Regions from separate parts of the Rhodococcus sp. MEB064 genome, predicted to be linked through region 1. Evidence: riboswitches for the same ligand, from Rfam matches in the RefSeq annotation. Region 1 holds a riboswitch; the other holds the start of a gene.
The links. Region 1 has a riboswitch for cyclic di-AMP ahead of RU01_RS07145 (transglycosylase family protein). Riboswitches for the same ligand answer to the same signal wherever they lie in the genome.

Region 1 (9,627 bases):
GCAGGTCGGCGGCGAAACGGTGGATCGCGGCGGAGTCGTCGACGGCCTCGACACCGAGGTGGTCACCGACAGCGCCCTCGTCCGTTTCGACGACGGCGGCACGCGCCACCTCGGTTGCTCCGGCCAGAAGCGGGCGGATCTCGGTCACGGAAGGGGCACTCACACCTCTATTTTGCAGCATCACCCCGCTGCGCGCGCCCACTGGGCCGTACAGCGCGGGGACCGACGGCGTAGCGGGTGGGCTGACAGGATGAGCGGATGCGCCCCGGTCGAGCCGTCCACGGTCCGTTACTGATCGCGCTGATCACCGGCGCCGCACTCGTCGTCGGGTGCGCCGGTGATCCCGACGCCGTCTCGACTCCGGCGGACGCGACGCTCGACGTGCGGATCGTCTCGACCCGCCCGCACGATCCGTCCGCCTTCACGCAGGGACTCGAAGTGGACGGGAATCGGCTGCTCGAGGGCACCGGGCGCTCCGGCCGATCGAGGGTGACGGCGTCCGACCTCGCGACCGGCGCGCCGCTGGCCTCCGTCGACCTGCCCGCACCGCTGTTCGGCGAGGGACTGACGGTCGCCGGGGACACTCTGTGGCAGCTGACGTGGCAGGACGGTGTCGCCGTGGCCCGCGACCCCGACACTCTGCAGGAGGTCCGTCGCGTGAGCTACGAGGGCGAAGGGTGGGGACTGTGCTTCGACGGCAGCTCGCTGGTAATGAGCGACGGGACGGACACGCTGACGTTCCGTGACCCGGTCACGTTCGAGCCCACCGGCTCCGTCCGCGTCCGCGACGACGGACAAGCGGTCGAGGAGATCAACGAGCTCGAATGCACATCCGACGGTGTGTACGCCAACATCTGGAAGACCGACGAGATCGTCCGGATCGACCCTGCGAGCGGAACGGTGACCGCGGTGACCGACGCGTCGCCGCTGCGCGCAGCACTCGAGGACAGCGGCGCGGACACGTCGGGAATCGACGTGTTGAACGGGATCGCCGCCGTGCCCGACACCGATCGCTTCCTCGTGACGGGGAAGCTGTGGCCGACGCTGTTCGAGGTGGAGTTCGTGCCCCGCGACGCGGATGCGCCGTGAGTCCACCGCGCAACCGCGCGTAGGGGACAATGAACCTGTGACAGGTCCGGAGAATTCGCGCCATCCGGGTTGGGACAACTACTCGCCGTCCGAGCGACTCCCCCCACGGCGATCACCGCTGCCCCCACTGCATCCGGTCGACGGCTCCGACGACGGCTCGGCCGCCCACGATCCGCACCCGACGACATCAGGACCTGCGACCCCGGACGCCGGACCTCGGCGCCCCCGCGTTCCTCGCAAGCTGACCGTCACGCGTGTCGCTGCGATGCGCGGCCGGGAGATCACCGGCAAGGGCATCGCGACGTTCCGGCGGGCGGCGACGGCGGACGGCGCGGACAAGTCCGGCCTGACCGCCCTGACCTACGCGACGATGGCCAACTTCGCCTCGGACGCCGCCATGGCCGTCGCGCTGGCGAACACGTTGTTCTTCTCGGCTGCGACGGGTGAGGACAAGACCAAGGTCGCGCTGTACCTCGTCATCACCATCGCCCCGTTCGCGGTGATCGCGCCGTTGATCGGGCCGATGCTCGACCGCCTCCAGCACGGCAGGCGCATCGCACTGGCCGCGTCGTTCGTGCTGCGCGCGGTTCTCGCGGTCGTGCTGGTCTTCAACTTCGACAGTTGGCTGCTCTATCCGGCAGCGCTGGGGATGATGGTCCTCAGCAAGTCGTTCTCCGTCCTCAAGTCCGCTGTCACACCGAGGGTTCTCCCACCCGACATCGACCTGGTGCGGGTCAATTCCCGCCTCACCGTCTTCGGTCTCCTCGGTGGCACCATCTCCGCCGGCGCCGTGGCGGCAGCCATCGCGTACGCGCTGGGATCGGCCGGCGCCCTGTGGTTCACGTTCGCCGTCACCCTGTTCGGCGCCTACCTGTCGATGCGCATCCCGTCGTGGGTCGAGGTGACGGAAGGCGAGGTGCCGGCCACTCTCGGGTATCACGCGGATGCCACCACCGATGCGATCGGCGTCGTCCCCGCGCCGAGCAAGCGCCGCCAGCCCCTCGGTCGCGATGTCCTGACCGGCTTGTGGGGAAACGGGACCATCCGAGTCCTCACCGGATTCCTGACGCTCTACGTCGCTTTCGTCGCCAAATCGCGCACGGAGCACGAACCTCTGCAGCAAGCGTTGATGCTGGCGTTGGTGGGCGCGGCCGCCGGTCTGGGCAACTTCGGCGGTAATGCGGCCGGCGCGCGCATCGCGCTGGGACGCCCGTCCCTGCTGGTGCTGCGCAGCACCGCGGCCGTGACCGCGGTCGCCGTCGTCGCGGCCGTCACCGACAGCTTGCTGACGGCCGCCCTGGCCGCTCTGGTCGCGTCGGGCGCGAGCGCGCTGGCCAAGGTGTCACTGGATGCATCCCTGCAGAACGACCTGCCTCCCGAGTCCATCGCGTCGGGCTTCGGGCGCAGTGAGACCGTGTTGCAGCTCAGCTGGGTCATCGGCGGAACTCTGGGAGTGCTTCTCCCCACCGAGTACTGGCTGGGTTTCACCGTGGTGTCGGTCATCCTTACGATCGGCCTGGTGCAGACATTCGTGACCTACCGCGGCGGATCACTTCTTCCCGGCTTCGGCGGCAACAGACCGGTCCGAGCCGAACAGGAGGTCGCGGGTAGTCGACGACGCACCCCCACCGGCCGGATACCGAGAGTCGACACCCCCACCACGAAGGATGCAGCTCTGTGACGCGACGGACCCTGATCGCACTGTCTGCGCTGGTCGCCGTCGTCGGCGTCGCCTTCGTCCTGGTGGTGGGCAACGCCATCCTGAGCGCGCCCGAGGAGGCGCCTCGGGTCAGCGCCTTCGCGGACGGCCGGTACGAGGAAGTCGAGCCGTTCCGGTACTGCCCCGTCCAGGAACCCTTGTGCGACTACGAGGGCACGACCGCCTCGCTCCCGGTCCGCGAGGGGTACCCGCTGCAGCTCTCGCTACCGGGCGCGATCTCCGAGAACCCGTGGGGATTCGCCAGCGTCTACGCCGACGACGCCAGCGGCACCGTCGTCGAAGCCGACGAGTACTACGCACCGGGCAGCCGCAACACCCTGACGGTGCCCGCGGTGAACGACGACGGGCTCACCCTGATCGGCGTCGAGATCCGGCTGCCCTCGGGCGTCATCGACGTCGACACCGATCAAGAGGAGATCGTCAGTCACGCGATCTGGTCGATCGCGACGACACCCGAGACCGACAGCTAGCTGTCGAGCTCCCGAGCGACCGCGCGGACCACTTCGGAGATCTTCTGCGCGGTCTTGCGGTCCGGGTAGCGGCCCTTGCGGAGGTCGGGCTGAATCGTGGCCTCGAGGAGCGTGATCATGTCCTCGACCATGCCGTGCAGCTCGTCCGGCGTGTGCTTGCGCGCAGCAGGTTCCTTGCGGGCGGCAGTGTTCTGACGGACGGACGGCGCCGGTTCGAGCACCGTCAGGCTCAGCGCCTGGGGTCCCCGGCGGCCGGCGGCCATGCCGAACTCGACGCGCTGGCCTGCCTTCAAGCCCTCGACACCCTGAGGGAGCGCGGACGAGCGCACGTACACGTCCTCGCCCTCGTCCTGCGACAGGAAGCCGAAACCCTTGTCGACGTCGTACCACTTCACCTTGCCGGTCGGCACCGCACTCACCCGTTCAATCCGTTGGTCGTCTCACACGAATAATCGCGCCCGGGTCGCCGACTGCACTGCTCGGTCGGCTTCTGGACGCGACAACTGGAAATGCTACTCCGCACCGGAACGTGCGAGCACCGGAGTTTCTCGGTGCCGAGGCCGGTCCGACTAAACTCGCCACCGTGACCGACTCCTCGCGCACCTCCATGCCGCCTCTGCTCGCTGCTGCGTTGATCAGCTTCGGCCTCGGTCTGCTCGCGATCGTCGTCATGTTCCTGGTGCTGCTCCTGTCGGACACGCCCCCCGGCCTGTGGCTCTACCTCTCGGCGATGCTGTGCCCGTTCGGATTCCTGCTGGGCCTCGTCCACGCCTTGCGGAGCGGTCGACGCGTCCGGCGCTGACCGCCGGCGAACCGGGCATACTGGTCACATGCGACTGCTGCTGAACATCATCTGGTTCGTTTTCGGCGGCCTGTGGCTGGCGCTGGGGTACTTCCTCGCCGGGATCGTGTGCTGCATCCTGATCATCACCATCCCGTTCGGGATCGCAGCCTTCCGGATCGGCGTCTACGCGCTGTGGCCCTTCGGCCGGACCGTCGTCGACAAGCCCACGGCCGGCCTCGGTTCGATGATCGGCAACGTCGTCTGGATCGTCGTGGCGGGCATCTGGCTCGCGATCGGGCACGTCCTCACCGCGATCGCCATGGCGATCACCATCGTCGGCATCCCCCTGGCCCTGGCGAACCTGAAGATGATTCCGGTGTCGCTGATGCCGCTGGGCAAGGACATCGTCGATTCGGACGCGGTGGGCGTCGTCGGAGCGCCCGCACCGATGCGGTACTGACCACCTCGAAAACCCACCAACCGTAACGAGCGGTCGCGTTTCGGCGTGCCCTGACCGGCTGTCGGCTCCCTTTCGGTCTACGATCCTGTGCGTGATACTGAGGAAATCCGACGACCGCACCTTCGGATCACATAGGATCTTCGTCGCGCTCACGGTCCTCGGCGCCGCGATCGCGGTGTTCGCGCACGACCGGCTGATCCCGTTCGACGTCCCGAAGTTCGGCCTCTTCCAGTTCGGAATCGACGCGCTCGTCTACCGCGCGGGCGGCGCCACGGTGCTGGGCCCCGAACCGCTGTACGCAGGGAATCTCGTCGGCGAGCTGCCCTTCACCTATCCCCCGTTCGCGGCTCTCGTGTTCGCCCCCCTCGGGGTGATGTCCACCACGACGACGCACCTGCTGTTCTGGCTGGGCAACATCGTCCTGCTCTACTTCATCGTCCGGTCCTGCTGGCTGTTCCTCGGCTTTCGCGACGACCGCAGCCTGCGCATCGTCTGCCTCTCGTTGTCGGTGATCTTCACTTGGCTCGAGCCGATCCGTATGACGATCTGGCTCGGCCAGATCAATCTGGTGCTGCTGGCCCTGGTGCTGTGGGATCTGACCCGCCCCGAGGGAAGCAGGCTCCGCGGCATCGGAGTCGGCATCGCCACCGGAATCAAGATGACTCCGGGCCTGTTCCTGATCCATCTCGCGTTGACGCGGCAGTGGAAGGCTCTCCTGATCGGAGCAGTCACCGCCGCCGTGAGCGTCGTCCTGGGATTCGTCGTGCTCTTTTCCGACGCGGTCACGTACTGGTTCGGAGCCATCTCCGACTCGTCCCGGATCGGCGACATCGGCTCGGGCGCGAACCAGTCTCTGCGCGCCTCGATCCCCCGATGGTTCGGCTTCGACGAAGCACCGGTCCTGCTGTGGGTCGTGATCGCCGGCGCGGTCGGTGTGGCGGGCCTGCTCGTCGCGGCGGCTGCGCACCGCAAGGGACTTCCGCTGCTCGGACTGATCGTCTGCGGGCTGACGGCACCTCTGGTGTCCCCGTTCTCGTGGGGGCATCACTGGGTGTGGCTCCTGCCGCTGCTGATCGTGTGCATGGACGTCGCTCTCCGGGCGAGCAATCCCGTCGCCTGGTTGCTGCCGTTGCTGGCCAGCCTTCCCCAGATCGCGTGGTTCTGGGTGGCACCCGACAACGTCTACGCCATCGGCACGTTCATGCTCCCGCCGTCCAACCGACTCGAGGCCGTCGCACTTCAGACGGTGTATCCGACCACCGGCGTCGTGGTGATCGTGGTGGTGGCCGTGATCCTGCGCACATGTGACTTCCGCCACATAACGAAGCGGTCACGAACGGGTGACGACGCGGTAGTCAACACGTCCTCCCCGTCCTAGCTGCGGATACCCGTTGCGACACGTCACAACGGCGACGCGACGCGTACACCAGGCGAAGTTATCGAACAGTGACATCTGTGCCCGATTCGTAATAGTGTCCCCTTCGGCCGGAAGTTCGGCCGACGTTCGGCCCGCCGCGCCAAACCTCGTCCCGCGGGTACCGGACATCCCTCACAGACATGATCAGGGACGAGGGCGGGGGACCCACACGTCCTTCGTAGATATCCGGCCGGCTCTCGCGGCGCCCCACCGGGCCCCGAGCAGTCGACCTAGGGGTGAAGCCTCTCCGCTCCAGCCAGGAGCGCACCGAGGCCGGGCTACCTCTCAGCCCGAATCCGACAGCTGACCTCGCAGGCGCGTGTGGAGAGGATTTCTACCCTTATGAGCGGACGTCATCGCAAGCCGAGCACCACGGGCAAGACCGTCGCCAAGGTCGCCGTCACCGGCGCACTGGTCGGCACCGCAGGTCTCGCATTCAGCGGCACGGCCAACGCAGCCCCCGATTCCGACTGGGACCGTCTCTCGCAGTGCGAGGCCGGCGGCAACTGGGGCATCAACACCGGTAACGGGTTCCAGGGCGGACTGCAGTTCTCCCCGAGCACGTGGACCAGCCATGGCGGCGGCGAGTACGCGGCCACCGCGAACCAGGCCAGCCGCGAAGAGCAGATCGTCGTCGCCGAGCGCGTGCTCGAGTCGCAGGGTTGGGGCGCATGGCCGTCCTGCTCCTCGCAGCTCGGACTGAGCAGCGGCCCGACGCAGCGCGACGCACCGGCGACCACGGCGCCCACCGCACCGGCACTCCCCGATCTGACGAGCATCCCGTCGACCGAGCAGGCCGTACAGGGACTGACCCAGGTCGTCCAGAACTTCACCAACGACCCGGCGATCCTCGGATTCGTCCAGGCCGCAGCCGGAGACCCCCAGATCGCGAGCTTCATCGCCGCGAACCAGGATCTCCTGCCTCGCTGACGCTCCACTCGTACGAGAAGGGCCCCACCGCATGCGGTGGGGCCCTTCTCGTACGTCCTGGTCAGCGGTTGATGACCGTATGCGGATGTGCGTACGGAAGTGACTCGGCCGGCAACGGGAACTCGGTCTCCTCGCCGTACGGCGACAGACTGCCGGCGCGAGCGGACGCCAGTTCCGTCACGGGATGGTCGTCGTCGTCAGCACTGTGAGGCCAGCCCGGATCGACGTATCGCTTCTTCTCTTTGTTCGCCATGCTTCATTTCACCATTACGAAGGGCACGTCTGCCAGTCCTGGTCTGCAGGCGCCGCCACCGAAGTCTCTAGGCTTGACGGCGATGACCGACAACGAGGGCGATCGGGCGGACTCACTCACCGAGTGGCTGTCCTCCCGAAGCGACGACGAACTGGCCGAACTGCTGCGTCTGCGGCCGGACCTGACCATCCCGCCGCCTCCCACCCTCGACGTGCTCGCCGGCAGATCCCACCAGCGGGCGTCGGTACTGCGTGCCGCGGAGGACCTGGACACTCTGTGCCTCACGGTCCTCGAACTGCTCGCTCACGAAGGCGGCGACACGGACCCGGTACCGCGGAGCCGCCTCGACGAGCTGGTGGACAAGCGCGCGACGAAGAAGGCCGTCGACGCGGCACTGGCCCTGCTGCGCACCCGCGCCCTGATCCGGGGAACGACGTCGCTGACGATGGTGGCCGCAGCGCGGGACGCGGTCCCCTGGCGCGTCGGCAGATTCCTCGACGCCGATTCCGGGTTGACCGCCGAGGTGGTGGCCGACAAGCTCGCGGCCGTCGACGACCGAAGTCGTGACCTGTTGACCACGCTGACGCGCTCGTCGTCGATAGGACGCACACGCGACGCGGCGCCGGGCACCCCGGCGGACCGGCCGGTGCAGCAACTGTTGGCCTCCGGGCTCCTGACCTGGCTGGACGACAACACCGTCGAACTACCGCCGCAGGTGTCCCAGGCGCTGCGCGGCGAGCCCGTGACCGACCCGCTCGCGCTCACGCCTCCGACTCCGTCGACCCAGCAGGTCAAGGTCGCCGACGTCGACGCCGCCGCGGCCGGCGAAGCACTCGAGCTGCTGCGGCAGAGCGAGAACATCCTCGCTGCGCTCGGCCGGACACCTGCCCCGGCGCTCAAGGCGGGCGGACTGGGTGTGCGGGAGATCCGGCGCATCGGGAAGTCGACCGACCTCGACGAGGCGCGAGTCGGTCTGCTGCTGGAGTTGCTGTCCGCTGCCGGACTCGTCGCGGTCGGCCTACCGGACTCGGGCCCCGCCGGCGACATCGACGACCTCTGGGCCCCCACACCGACAGCCGACGCATGGCTCACGGCCGGCCCGGACCGCCGCTGGGCCGCGCTGGCGGGCGGATGGCTGGACCTCGCGCGCGTGCCGTGGCTCATCGGGATGCGGGACTCGAACGACAAGCCGATCGCGGCGCTGTCCGACGAGGCGAGGTCCGCAGCCGCCCCCCGCGACCGACGCGTCGTGCTGTCGGTGCTCGCGGACCTCCCGTCCGGTCGCGCAGCCGCCACCGAGGACGTGGTGCGTATCGCCACGTGGCGACGGCCTCGCCTGGCCGGTCGACTCGGTGTCGGCCCGGTCTCGCGCTATCTCGCCGAGGCGACGACGCTCGGCATCGTCGGACGCGGTGCGCTGTCGACTCCCGGCCGGGCCCTGCTGTCGGATCCGGACACGGCGGCAGCCGCGATGAACCGGGTCCTCCCGGACCCCATCGACTACGTCCTGGTCCAGGCGGACCTGACCGTGGTGGCTCCCGGCCCGCTGACTCCCGAACTGGCCCAGCGGATGGCCGCGGTGGCGGACATCGAATCGGCAGGTGCCGCGACGATGTACCGCGTCGACGAGAAGACCCTCCGCCGCGCGCTCGACGGCGGATCCACCGCGGCGGAGATCCACTCGCTGTTCGGCGTGCACTCGCGCACTCCGGTCCCCCAGGCGCTGACCTACCTCATCGACGACGTCGCGCGTCGTCACGGCCGGCTGCGGGCCGGTGTCGCGTCCTCCTTCGTGCGGTGCGAGGACCCGGCCCTGCTCGCCGAGGTCCTCTCCTCCCCCGCGGCCGAGGCTCTGGCGTTGCGCGCACTCGCCCCGACCGTCGCGGTGTCGCAGGCCCCGCTCGCCGACGTCCTCGCCGGATTGCGTACCGCCGGTTTCGCGCCGGCCGGCGAGGATTCGTCCGGCACCATCGTCGACGTGCGCGAGCGCGGCGCCAGGGTGGTCCCGCGGCGGGGTCGGTCGCCGTACCGGACGCCCGCCGTGCCGACAGACGAGCAGTTGGGTCGGCTGGTGTCGGAGATGCGTGCGGGAACGAAGGCCGGGGACGTCCGGCGCTCGGAACGCGAACGGGTGCGCTCGGACGGCACCCGCGCGTCCGGAGCCGCCACGATCGCTCTGCTGCAACGTGCCGCGGTCTCCCGGTCCCCGATCAGCATCGGATACGTCGATGCCGCGGGAGTGTCGAGCAATCGCGTCGTGGAACCGGTCGGCGTGGGCGGCGGCCAACTGGACGCGTGGGACGCCGATGCCGGTGTCATGCGTCACTTCACCCTGCACCGCATCACGTCGGTTGCTCTGCTGGGGTGAGGCCCTGTCGTACACAGAGGGCACAATGGACTGGTTGCGCCCCGGACTCGTCCACACGGGGTGCGTGAGGAGACACCCGTGACCGACGGACCGTTGATCGTCCAGTCCGACAAGACCCTGCTGCTCGAGGTCGACC
Region 2 (9,627 bases), on a different contig from region 1:
GCCGTAGTTGAAGCTCTCCTGGCCCTTGCGCTTGACGGTGCGGTCGGCGTCCTCGGTGCGGAGACGGATGAGCATGACGGCGTTACGGATTCCCTTGAGAGCGTGTGACAGCTCTTCTTCGTTGCCGCGTTCGGACTCGCGGAACGGGAACACGGTTTCCATGGCGCCTGCATCGAGATCTTCGGGACGTACCAGCACCACGTCGTCGACGCGGCCGGTGTAACGCCGGAGGTAGATCGTCTCTCCAGGGTAACTCGGGGTCCATCCCGACACCCAGAGCGAGGACTCGTCGCCCTCGGCCCACGGGTTCTTGATCAGGCCACCGAGCGGAAGGATCGACATGATGCCGAGTGCGCCGCCGCCGAAGACGAGGCTGCGCTTGATCATCTTGCGACGACCCAGCGTGGACGTGTCGAAGGAGTCGCTGAGTTCCGCGACGACCGTCTTCTTGTCCACTTCGCTCGAACCACCGTCGTGGCGATCCTGGATGGACACCTCTTCGGGGATGAACTTCTTGGTGAACTGCACGGCGCCCACGCCGACGCCGAGGATGGCCAGACCCATGGTCAGACCGATCAGCGGTGTATAGAGGCTGTACAGGCCGTACTGGTCCTCGCCCATGCCGGCGTACTGCCACGGCCAGAAGAGGTAGATGGCGATGAAGGCGATCGCGGAGACACCGGCGAGGAAGAACCAGAGGCTGACGCTTCGCTCGGCGCGCTTCTCGGCCTTGGTTCCGGGGACGGGCCAGCGTGCGCGACGGAACGCCACATCGACGTGGTCGAGGTTGGTGCCGAGTGCGACGAGTTCGTCGCGGCTCATGGCGGACAGTTCCTCGTCCGTGTACTTACGGTCCGGGTCGAATGCCCTGCGGTCGTCGGCAGTGCCGTCTTCCGGGAAGTTGTCGCCGCTCATGACCTCACTCCGATCCACAGTGCTGCTCCGACGATCAGACCGATGCCGACCACCCAGATGGCGATGGCTTCCGTGCCGGGGCCGAATCCGCCGAGTCCGTAACCACCGGGAGGCTGAGTCTCGGAGGACGACTTGACGTACGCGATGATGTCTTTCTTCTCTTCGGGCGAGAGCTGGCGGTCCGAGAACTTGGGCATGTTCTGCGGTCCGGTGACCATCGCCTGGTAGATCTGCTGCTCGTTGGCCGGGTCGAGCGTCGGGGCGTACTTGCCCGAGGACAGTGCGCCACCTCGCCCGGTGAAGTTGTGGCACGACGCGCAGTTGAGACGGAACAGCTCGCTGCCGCGGGCGACGTCGCCGCCGCGGAGCGACTCCTGCTCGATCTCGCCGCTGTCGCTGCGCACGACCGTGGGGCCGCCGCCGTTCGCCTGGATGTACGCACCCAGGGCGTCGACCTGTGCCTGGTTGTACTTGGGCTGCTTGCGCTCGGCCTGTGCCTCGTTACGTGCCATCGGCATACGTCCGGAGGAGACCTGGAAGTAGACAGCAGCTTCGCCGACGCCGATCAACGACGGTCCGCGATCCTTGACGCCCTGGAGATTGGCGCCGTGGCACGTCACGCAGGACGTGTCGTAGATCTGCTGACCTTCGCGCACCATGGCTGCGCTGTCTTCCTGGGCGGTGGCGACCTGTGCATCGGGCGTGAGAGCCGCCGCGAGGAAACCCGCGCCGACGAGGCCCATGAACAGCACCATCGCGCCACTGACCCGGCGACGCGTGCGACGACGGCGGTTGGCCTTCTTCGCGGAGGCAGTCGGGGTGCCGCTCTGGACGACGACTCCGTCGTCGTCGGGTGTGCCGGGGGGTGAAGAACTCATCTGTATCCCTTGTCGTGTCGGGACGGCTTGTCGGATGTCACCGATGAGGCTGTCATCGGGTATTCGACGCCTGCTCGGTCAGCGGATGAAGTAGATCGTCGCGAACAGCGCGATCCAGACGATGTCGACGAAGTGCCAGTAGTAGGACACGACGATGGCGGCGGTTGCCTGGGCCGGCGTGAACTTGCTGACCAGGGTCCTGGTGATCAGGAAGACGAACGCGATCAGTCCGCCGATGACGTGCAGGCCGTGGAAGCCGGTGGTGATGTAGAAGACCGAGCCGTAGACGCTGCTCGAGATCGACGTTCCCTCGTGCACGAGGTGGTAGTACTCGTAGCCCTGGCCGGCGACGAAGAACGCGCCCATGACCAGCGTGAGGGTGTACCAGCGACGGAGGCCGAAGACGTCACCGCGCTCGGCGGCGAACACACCGAGCTGGCAGGTGAAGGACGATGCGATGAGCACCGCCGTCACGGGTACGGCGAGCGTCAGGTTCAGCTCGGTGGGCTCCGGGGGCCACTGACCCGGCTCGGCCTGGGCCCGCGCGACGAAATACATCGCGAAGAGGCCGGCAAAGAACATCAATTCGCTGGACAGCCACACGATCGTGCCCACGCTGACCATGTTCGGCCGGTTCAGCGAATGGACACGCTGGGTGATGGCGGATCCCGAAGTACCTACTGCGCTCGTCACATCCGCAAGTATGACCCGTCGTAGTACGAAAGGCATAGCCGGGTATCGGTTGGCGCGTCGAGCGTCGTTCGCGCGCGCGTAGCAAGAAGGCGCAATCTCGGACGGTACGGCCCCTCTTCCTGGACTTTTAGTTCAATAGGGCCGGTCTGCCCACGTCGGAGCGGGTCGGAGTCGACGGACAGTGGTGTTCGCGACACCACCGGTGGAGTCTCGACTCGAGCTCTAGAGTCGGTGGCGCGAAGGTCTCCTCCACCGCCGTCTGGCACTGTCGAGGTATGACTTCGGGCACCGGTCGTGGGCGGACTCCATGGTGGCGGCGGCTGTTCGGCAAGACGCCTCCGCCGCCGCTCGACGCCACGCGGGAGGATCTCGTCGTGGTCGCGTCGTGCTTCGACGACGTGGAGGCGTGCTCGGCAACGTTGGAGCGTGCAGCGAGCGAGGAGCCGGCCTGGTCCGCGGACGACGACTGCGTCCTGCGTCACCATCTGTTGCTTCCTGCCGACCAGGTGGCCGACGCGGTATCGGTCGCCGCCCAGGACGGCTACGCCGAGGCGACGACGGGCCCGATGGCGCAGACGCCGGGACACCTGCCCGCCGACGTGCCGACGGGAACACTCCTGGTTCTGCAGCGAGTGCAGATGCTCGACGCTCTGCACTGTTCGCAGGAACGGTCGAGGATGGCGGGCCTCGCTCAGCGACGCGACGGTGTGGTGCTGGGCTGGGATGCGCTTCAACCGGCTGCGGAACCGCCGTCCGGCGAGCACTAAGCTTCCCGCTCATGAGCGCAGGGGACAGTACGCGGACATGGGCGAAGGTCCTCGGGACCTTGACGTCGCGCCACGACCTGACGGGCGCGGACACGGCGTGGGTGATGGACGAGATCATGTCCGACAACGCCACGTCCGCCCAGATCGCGGCGTTCGGTGTCGCTCTCAAGATGAAGGGTCCCACCTCCGACGAGTTGCGCGGACTGGCCGACTCGATGCTCGGCCATGCCAAGCGCGTGCCCGTGGACGACGACGTGGTCGACATCGTCGGTACGGGCGGCGATCGCTCGAACACCGTCAACATCTCCACCATGGCCTCGGTCGTCGTGGCCGCTGCGGGTATCCGCGTGGTCAAGCACGGTAACCGCGCCGCGTCGTCGAAGAGCGGCGGTGCCGACGTGCTGCAGGCGCTCGGGGTCCGCATCGACCAGGGCCCGGACCAGGTGGCGGCGAGCGTCGCCGAGCTGGGCATCGGATTCTGCTTCGCGCCCGTGTTCCACCCTGCGTTGCGCTTCGCCATCGCCCCTCGCAAGGAGATCGGTATCCCCACGGCGTTCAACGTCCTGGGCCCGTTGACCAACCCTGCGAGTCCGCGTGCCGGGCTGGTGGGATGCGCGTTCGACGACTTGATAGACGTCGTGGCCAGCGTCTTCGCGGCCCGCGGGAACTCGGTGCTGGTGGTGCGGGGAGACGACGGGCTCGACGAGATCACGACGTCGACGACCACGTCGGTACGGATCGTCCGGGACGGGAGCATCGTGCACACCGTGCTCGATCCGCGCGATCTCGGCATCGAACGAGTGCCGCTCGACGCTCTTCGCGGCGGAGACGCCGAGGACAACGCGGCAGCGGCGCGGCGCGTGTTCGCCGGTGAGACGGGTCCGGTGCGGGACGCGGTGCTGCTGAACGCGGCCGGCGCGATCGCCGCGTTCCGGGGTATCGGCGACTCCCTGGAGGACGCGCTGGCCGACGGGCTCACCGCGGCTGCGACAGCGATCGACACCGGAGCAGCGCAGACGTTGCTCGGCCGGTGGGCCGAGTTCACCTCGGCCTGACGGCCTTACTCGCCGATGGAGAAGCCCGCGTCGATGTCCGCGCTCGAGTAGGACTTGAACGCGATGTGGGTGTCTGTGCGTACGACGCCGTCGATGCGGTTGACGCGCTCGGTGATGACCTCGGCGATCTCCTCGTGGCTGCGGACCTTCACGACGGCGATCAGGTCGACGTCACCGGCACAGGAGAACACCTCGGACACACCGGGGACGTCGGCGACGGCCCGAGCGGTCTCCGGGATCGTGTGCACCTCTGCGTGAATCATGACGATGGCGGTGATCATGGCAATACCTTCCGAGAGATGAACTGCGGCTGAGCCTAGTTCGGCGGACGCCCCCGCCGCGTCACCCCCACGCCATCGTTCTCTCCCGTTCGCGACGGCTCGCATCCCGTACGGCGGCGCACCACGGTGCCCATCGGCCGGCGCCGTGAGCGGGTTCGGACCAACCGTCCGTGGTGTCGACGATGCGGACTCCGCCCGAGTCGAGCCAGCGTGCCAGGAGCGCGACCTCCTCCGGCGTGGCTCCGCGCAGGGGAGTCTCGTCCGGGATGACGGTGTCCGCCGCGGAGATCAACGCGTCGACGACGGGCATCGGCGGGACTCCGCGGCGAGACACTCCGGCGCTGGCGAGTCGGCCGTACCGGATGACGACGAACTCCCAGCCGCCGTCGTCGGCGCGCCGGGCCGCGACCAGTTGCTCGATGCGTGCGAGGGCGTGCAGTCGCTGGACGGCGCGGAGCGCGGTCATCAGTGCCGCGGCGCGATCGCGCAGACGTGCCGCGGATTCGAAGAGGAGATCGGTGGACAACGCGTCGATCCGTGCGGCGACTGCCTCGAGCACGGACGGGTCGGCTCCCTCTCCGAGACGCCGGAACGCCTCCGGGGCATGGGCGTACGCCTCGGCGTCCATGGACCCGGAACCGGCCGCGGTGCACCCCCCGACCGCCTCGACGGCGCACTTCTCGTGTCGAGCGGAGGCGGGAATGCGGTGGGTGCACGAGCGGAGCCGGGTGTATTCGGCGATGACCGCGGCAGCGTCGGCGGCGGCGCTCCGTACCGCGAAGGGGCCCACCGCGCCGGGGGAGGGCGTGCGGACGATGGAGAGGCGCGGGAACGCCTCGGAGGTGAGCGTCAACCACCAGCCCTTGCGGGGGTACTTCGATCGACGGTTGTACGGCGGGGTGTGTGCGCTGATGAGTCGCAGCTCGTGGACACCCGCCTCGATGGCGTGAGCGCACTCGACATGGTCCACCCGCGTCGCGAGCGCCACCATCTCTCTCATGCGGCCGCGGGTTTCCGAGCCGGTGAAGTAGTTGCGCACGCGGCGATGGAGGTTCCTCGACGTACCGACGTAGAGCACCTCGTCCGAGGGGCCGCGGAAGAGATAGACACCGGGAGCGTGAGGGAGCCCGGCCGCCAGTGTCCGTTTGGCGCGATGGGCAGCGGTGACCGTCGGCAGATAGTCGACCAGCTCGGCGTAGCTGTGCACACCTTGATTGCCGACGCGTTCGATCAACGCGTGCAGGACGTCGACGGTCGCGCGCGCATCGTCGAGCGCTCGGTGGGTGGGCCTGGTGGAGACCTCGAAGAGCGTCGCGAGTGACGACAGCTTGACCGACGGTGCCTCGTCCCTGGAGAGGACACGTCGGGCCAGCTTCACGGTGCACAGGACCCGGAACGACGGCCATGCCAGATCCATACGGGTGGCGGCGGCACGAAGGAAGCCGGTGTCGAACCGGGCGTTGTGCGCCACCAGGACGCTTCCGCGAGCGAATTCGACGAAGGTGGGGAGCACTCGTTCGATACGGGGAGCGTCGATCAACATCGCGCTGCTGATGCCGGTGAGCTGGACGATGCCGGGCGGGATGGACCGACCGGGGTCGACGAGGGTGGCCATCTCTCCGATGACCCGCCCGCCACGGACCTTGACGGCCCCGATCTCGGTGATCGCGTCCTCGCCGGGACGCCCGCCCGTGGTCTCGAGGTCGACGACGACGAAGGTCGTCTCCCGCAGCGACATGTCCATCTCGTCGAAGGCGAGTTGCAGGCCCGTCGGCGCGGCGCCCGATGTCGCCGACGCAGCTGCCACGTACGCCCCGTCGGGACGCCGGGCCGGTCCGGTCTCGCTTCGCACATCCGGGACCGTAGGGGGTGCCACCGACAAGAACGACGGGGCGTTCTCGCCGGCCTGCCGTGTCGGTGGGCGCCGTTAGCGTCGGCGTCGATTCGCGTGATGATCGGCCCCGGCCTCCTTGTGATCCGGTACGAACATCACGGCCGACAGCACGAAACTTGAATGAGACGAGGATCACATGATTGTCGATTGTGGCGAGTGCGTGGTGCGGGGCGACGCGTGTTCGGACTGTGTCGTGTCGGTGCTGCTGGGCGTTCCGGGCATGCCGTCGGCACCCTCGGACGGCCCCTCCGATGCACCGTTCGCGGCACGCCGATTGAGGCTCGAGCAGGACGAACGTGCCGCCATGGACGTCCTCGCGGAGAGTGGGTTGGTACCCCGACTGCGTCTGGTCGGCAAGGTCGTCCCGTCCCCCGAGGAGTCGGCACGCGACCGGCGTGACTCGGGCCCGGAACACGTCGCGGGCTAGTGCTTCCCGTGATCGAACCGCGACACGGAGACGGTGGGCTCGACATCTTGGATGCCATTTCGTAATCTTTCCGAGACATTGCGGAGTCGTGCAGCGCCACCAGGGACTGCGTCGCAAGGTCACCGCCTAATCGGCCACCTCTTCCGGGTGGTCGTACCGGGAACCCACCGTTACACCGGGGTGAATCCCATCGAGTCGCCTGGCGGCTCGATGAGTAGGGCTGATCTTCCCAGCCCGAACCCGTCAGCTAACTCGGTCGGCGGATATCAGGAAGAAACGGAGCACCTCTTTCTCGTGGCGAAACACCGTAAGCCCAGCACCACCTCGCGGCCTGTCCGCAACGTTCTCGTCGCCGGAGCCATCACGGCCGGCGCAGTCGTCGTCCCGGCCGCGCCCGCCTTCGCGGCCCCCGTCGAGATCCCCGGTATCGGAACGTTCGAGGTTCCGGACCAGATCCTGAGCCAGCTCCCCCCGCTTCCGCAGGTCCCGGCACTTCCCGGTCCTGCCGCACCGACGTCGAGCGCAGCGCAGATCGCCGTCCAGGCTGCCGAGAGCAAGGTCGGCGCGCCGTACGTGTACGGAGCAGCCGGCCCCAACGCTTTCGATTGCTCGGGACTGATGAAGTGGGCGTACCAGCAGGCCGGCATCAACCTGCCGCGTACCAGCTACGACCAGGCTGCCGCCGGCGTCCCCGTCTCGCAGTCGGACCTGCAGCCCGGTGACATCGTGTCCTTCTACGGTGGATCGCACTCGGGTATGTACGTCGGCAACGGAAACGTCGTCCACGCATCCACCGAGAGCCAGCCCGTCAAGGTCGCTCCGCTGTCCTCCATGCCGTTCGACGGTGCGCGCCGCTACGCCTGATCGATCGCTGTAGCTCCGTCGCAGGAGTACTCGTCCGACACCGGCAGTAACTGATCACGCGGTCGGTTACTGCCGGTGTCGACGACTTTCGGGAATGTTTCGCGTCGAAAAGCGGGGTTCGTGGACAGAATCCACGGTGTCGTCGTAATCTTTCCGTGACGTCCCCGCGATTCGGCAACGGATCGCATCATGTTTCGGATCAGTTCCAGATCGGAGAACCACTCACGTGCCGTCTTCGGTATCCACGCGGTCGAGTGTGCGCGGGGCGATCCTCGCCGGCGTTCTGACCGCCGCTCTCGCGTTCGTCCCGGTCGGCGCAGCGTCGGCCGATCCTGTTCCCGGCGAATCCGCCTCGGATGCGGTCACGCGCCTGGCGGACCTGTCCCGCGAGTCGGAACAGACGACCGAGGCCATGCACAACGCCCAGATCGACCTCGATGCCAAGCTTGCAGCTCAGTCCGACGCGGACGGGCGCCTCGACGCCGATCGGCGTGCCCTCGCCGATGCCCGCGCGCAGATCGACTCGGTCCGCCCGGCAGTCGACAAGATCGCTCGGGCCAACTACCAGGGAGCGCGCACCAACCGCCTGTTCGCGGTGATGGTGAGCGACTCTCCGCAGCAGCTGCTCGACCAGATGTCCGCCCTCGACATCATCTCCACCGATGCCGCGGCAACCGTCGGCACGTTCAACGAGGCAACCGCTGCGGCGGCCGCGGCCGAGGCTGCATCGCAGCAGTCGGCGGACGCCGCTCGCACCGCGACGGAGCAGGCCAAGGCGGTCAGCGACGACCTCCAGGGCAAGCAGAGCCGACTCCAGAGCGAGATCGCCGATGTCATGGCCGCGTTCGGAGCGCTGTCCGAGCCGGAGAAGGCAGGCCTCGCGGGTGCGGCATTCCCCCCCGGATTCGATCCCGCCACCATTCTGGGAGCCCTGACACCGGGGTCGCAGACGGGAGCGCTCCAGGCCGCGTTCACGCAGATCGGAAAGCCGTACGTCTGGGGTGCGACCGGACCCGACGGGTACGACTGCTCCGGTCTGGTCGTGTGGGCGTACAAGCAGGTCGGCAAGACGCTGCCGCGGTCCAGCCAGGCGCAAGCCGCAGGTGGAACGCCGGTGGCCAAGGAGGACCTGCAGCCGGGTGACGTGGTCTTGTTCTATAACGACGCCTCCCACGTAGGCCTGTACGCGGGCAACGGGAACGTCGTCCACGCGTCGACGTTCGGGGTGCCGGTTCGAGTGGAGTCGATGGCGTCGTGGCCGTTCTACGGCGCTCGCCGATACTGATCCTTCGCGCCACGGCCGCACTGTGCGTCGTCGCGGCCGTACTCGCCGGATGCTCGTCCGGTGCTGTGGACGACAGAGGTGGCTCGGTTCCGGTCACCGCGGTCGCGGACGACGCTCGCACAGTAGGAGTGGCCGCACTGCTCGACAGATGGACGTCGGCGTTGCGCGACAACGACGACGCGGCCCTGCGTAGCTTGTTCGATCCGTCTGCCGACCCTGCCTTCGTCGATCGCGAAGTCGCGCGTGCAGCATCCCTCCAGGATGTTCCGCTGTCGGACTTCGGATACGAGATCGAGCCGGGGCCCGAGGTACCGGTGGAACCCACCCTGGCCGATTCGCTGGACGCCACCGAGGTGTGGGCTCCGAACGTGGTTCTGCGGTACGCCTACCAGGACTCCGACATCGGTCCCACCCGGCGTGATGTCGCCTTGGTCGTCGCGCGCCGCGGAGACACGTGGGCGCTGGTGTCCGACGCCGATGTGCCCCAATACGCCCGCACGACGTGGCGCGGACCGTGGGACTTCGGCCCCGTTGTCGTACGCCGAGTTCCCACCGGCTCGACGACGTC

Region 2: linked by a shared signal. The riboswitch ahead of RU01_RS14080 (C40 family peptidase) and the one ahead of RU01_RS07145 (transglycosylase family protein) in region 1 are both predicted to bind cyclic di-AMP.

Annotation. Positions count from the first base shown of each region.
Region 1 is NZ_JXQS01000013.1:8,442-18,068, forward strand. Features, by position in the region: gene RU01_RS07105 (DUF3027 domain-containing protein) at 1-181, opposite strand, end outside; gene RU01_RS07110 (glutaminyl-peptide cyclotransferase) at 259-1,089, shown strand; gene RU01_RS07115 (MFS transporter) at 1,079-2,770, shown strand; gene RU01_RS07120 (DUF2771 domain-containing protein) at 2,767-3,279, shown strand; gene RU01_RS07125 (cold-shock protein) at 3,276-3,689, opposite strand; gene RU01_RS07130 (hypothetical protein) at 3,863-4,081, shown strand; gene RU01_RS07135 (YccF domain-containing protein) at 4,110-4,523, shown strand; gene RU01_RS07140 (glycosyltransferase 87 family protein) at 4,615-5,901, shown strand; cyclic di-AMP (ydaO/yuaA leader) riboswitch at 6,068-6,274, shown strand; gene RU01_RS07145 (transglycosylase family protein) at 6,283-6,870, shown strand; gene RU01_RS07150 (hypothetical protein) at 6,932-7,123, opposite strand; gene RU01_RS07155 (helicase-associated domain-containing protein) at 7,206-9,491, shown strand; gene RU01_RS07160 (DNA repair helicase XPB) at 9,570-9,627, shown strand, end outside.
Region 2 is NZ_JXQS01000028.1:27,945-37,571, reverse strand. Features, by position in the region: gene qcrA (cytochrome bc1 complex Rieske iron-sulfur subunit) at 1-915, opposite strand, end outside; gene qcrC (cytochrome bc1 complex diheme cytochrome c subunit) at 912-1,793, opposite strand; gene ctaE (aa3-type cytochrome oxidase subunit III) at 1,872-2,486, opposite strand; gene RU01_RS14105 (hypothetical protein) at 2,762-3,253, shown strand; gene trpD (anthranilate phosphoribosyltransferase) at 3,265-4,308, shown strand; gene RU01_RS14095 (Lrp/AsnC family transcriptional regulator) at 4,314-4,589, opposite strand; gene RU01_RS14090 (DEDD exonuclease domain-containing protein) at 4,651-6,333, opposite strand; gene RU01_RS14085 (hypothetical protein) at 6,620-6,910, shown strand; cyclic di-AMP (ydaO/yuaA leader) riboswitch at 7,024-7,187, shown strand; gene RU01_RS14080 (C40 family peptidase) at 7,205-7,774, shown strand; gene RU01_RS14075 (C40 family peptidase) at 8,001-9,059, shown strand; gene RU01_RS14070 (hypothetical protein) at 9,029-9,627, shown strand, end outside.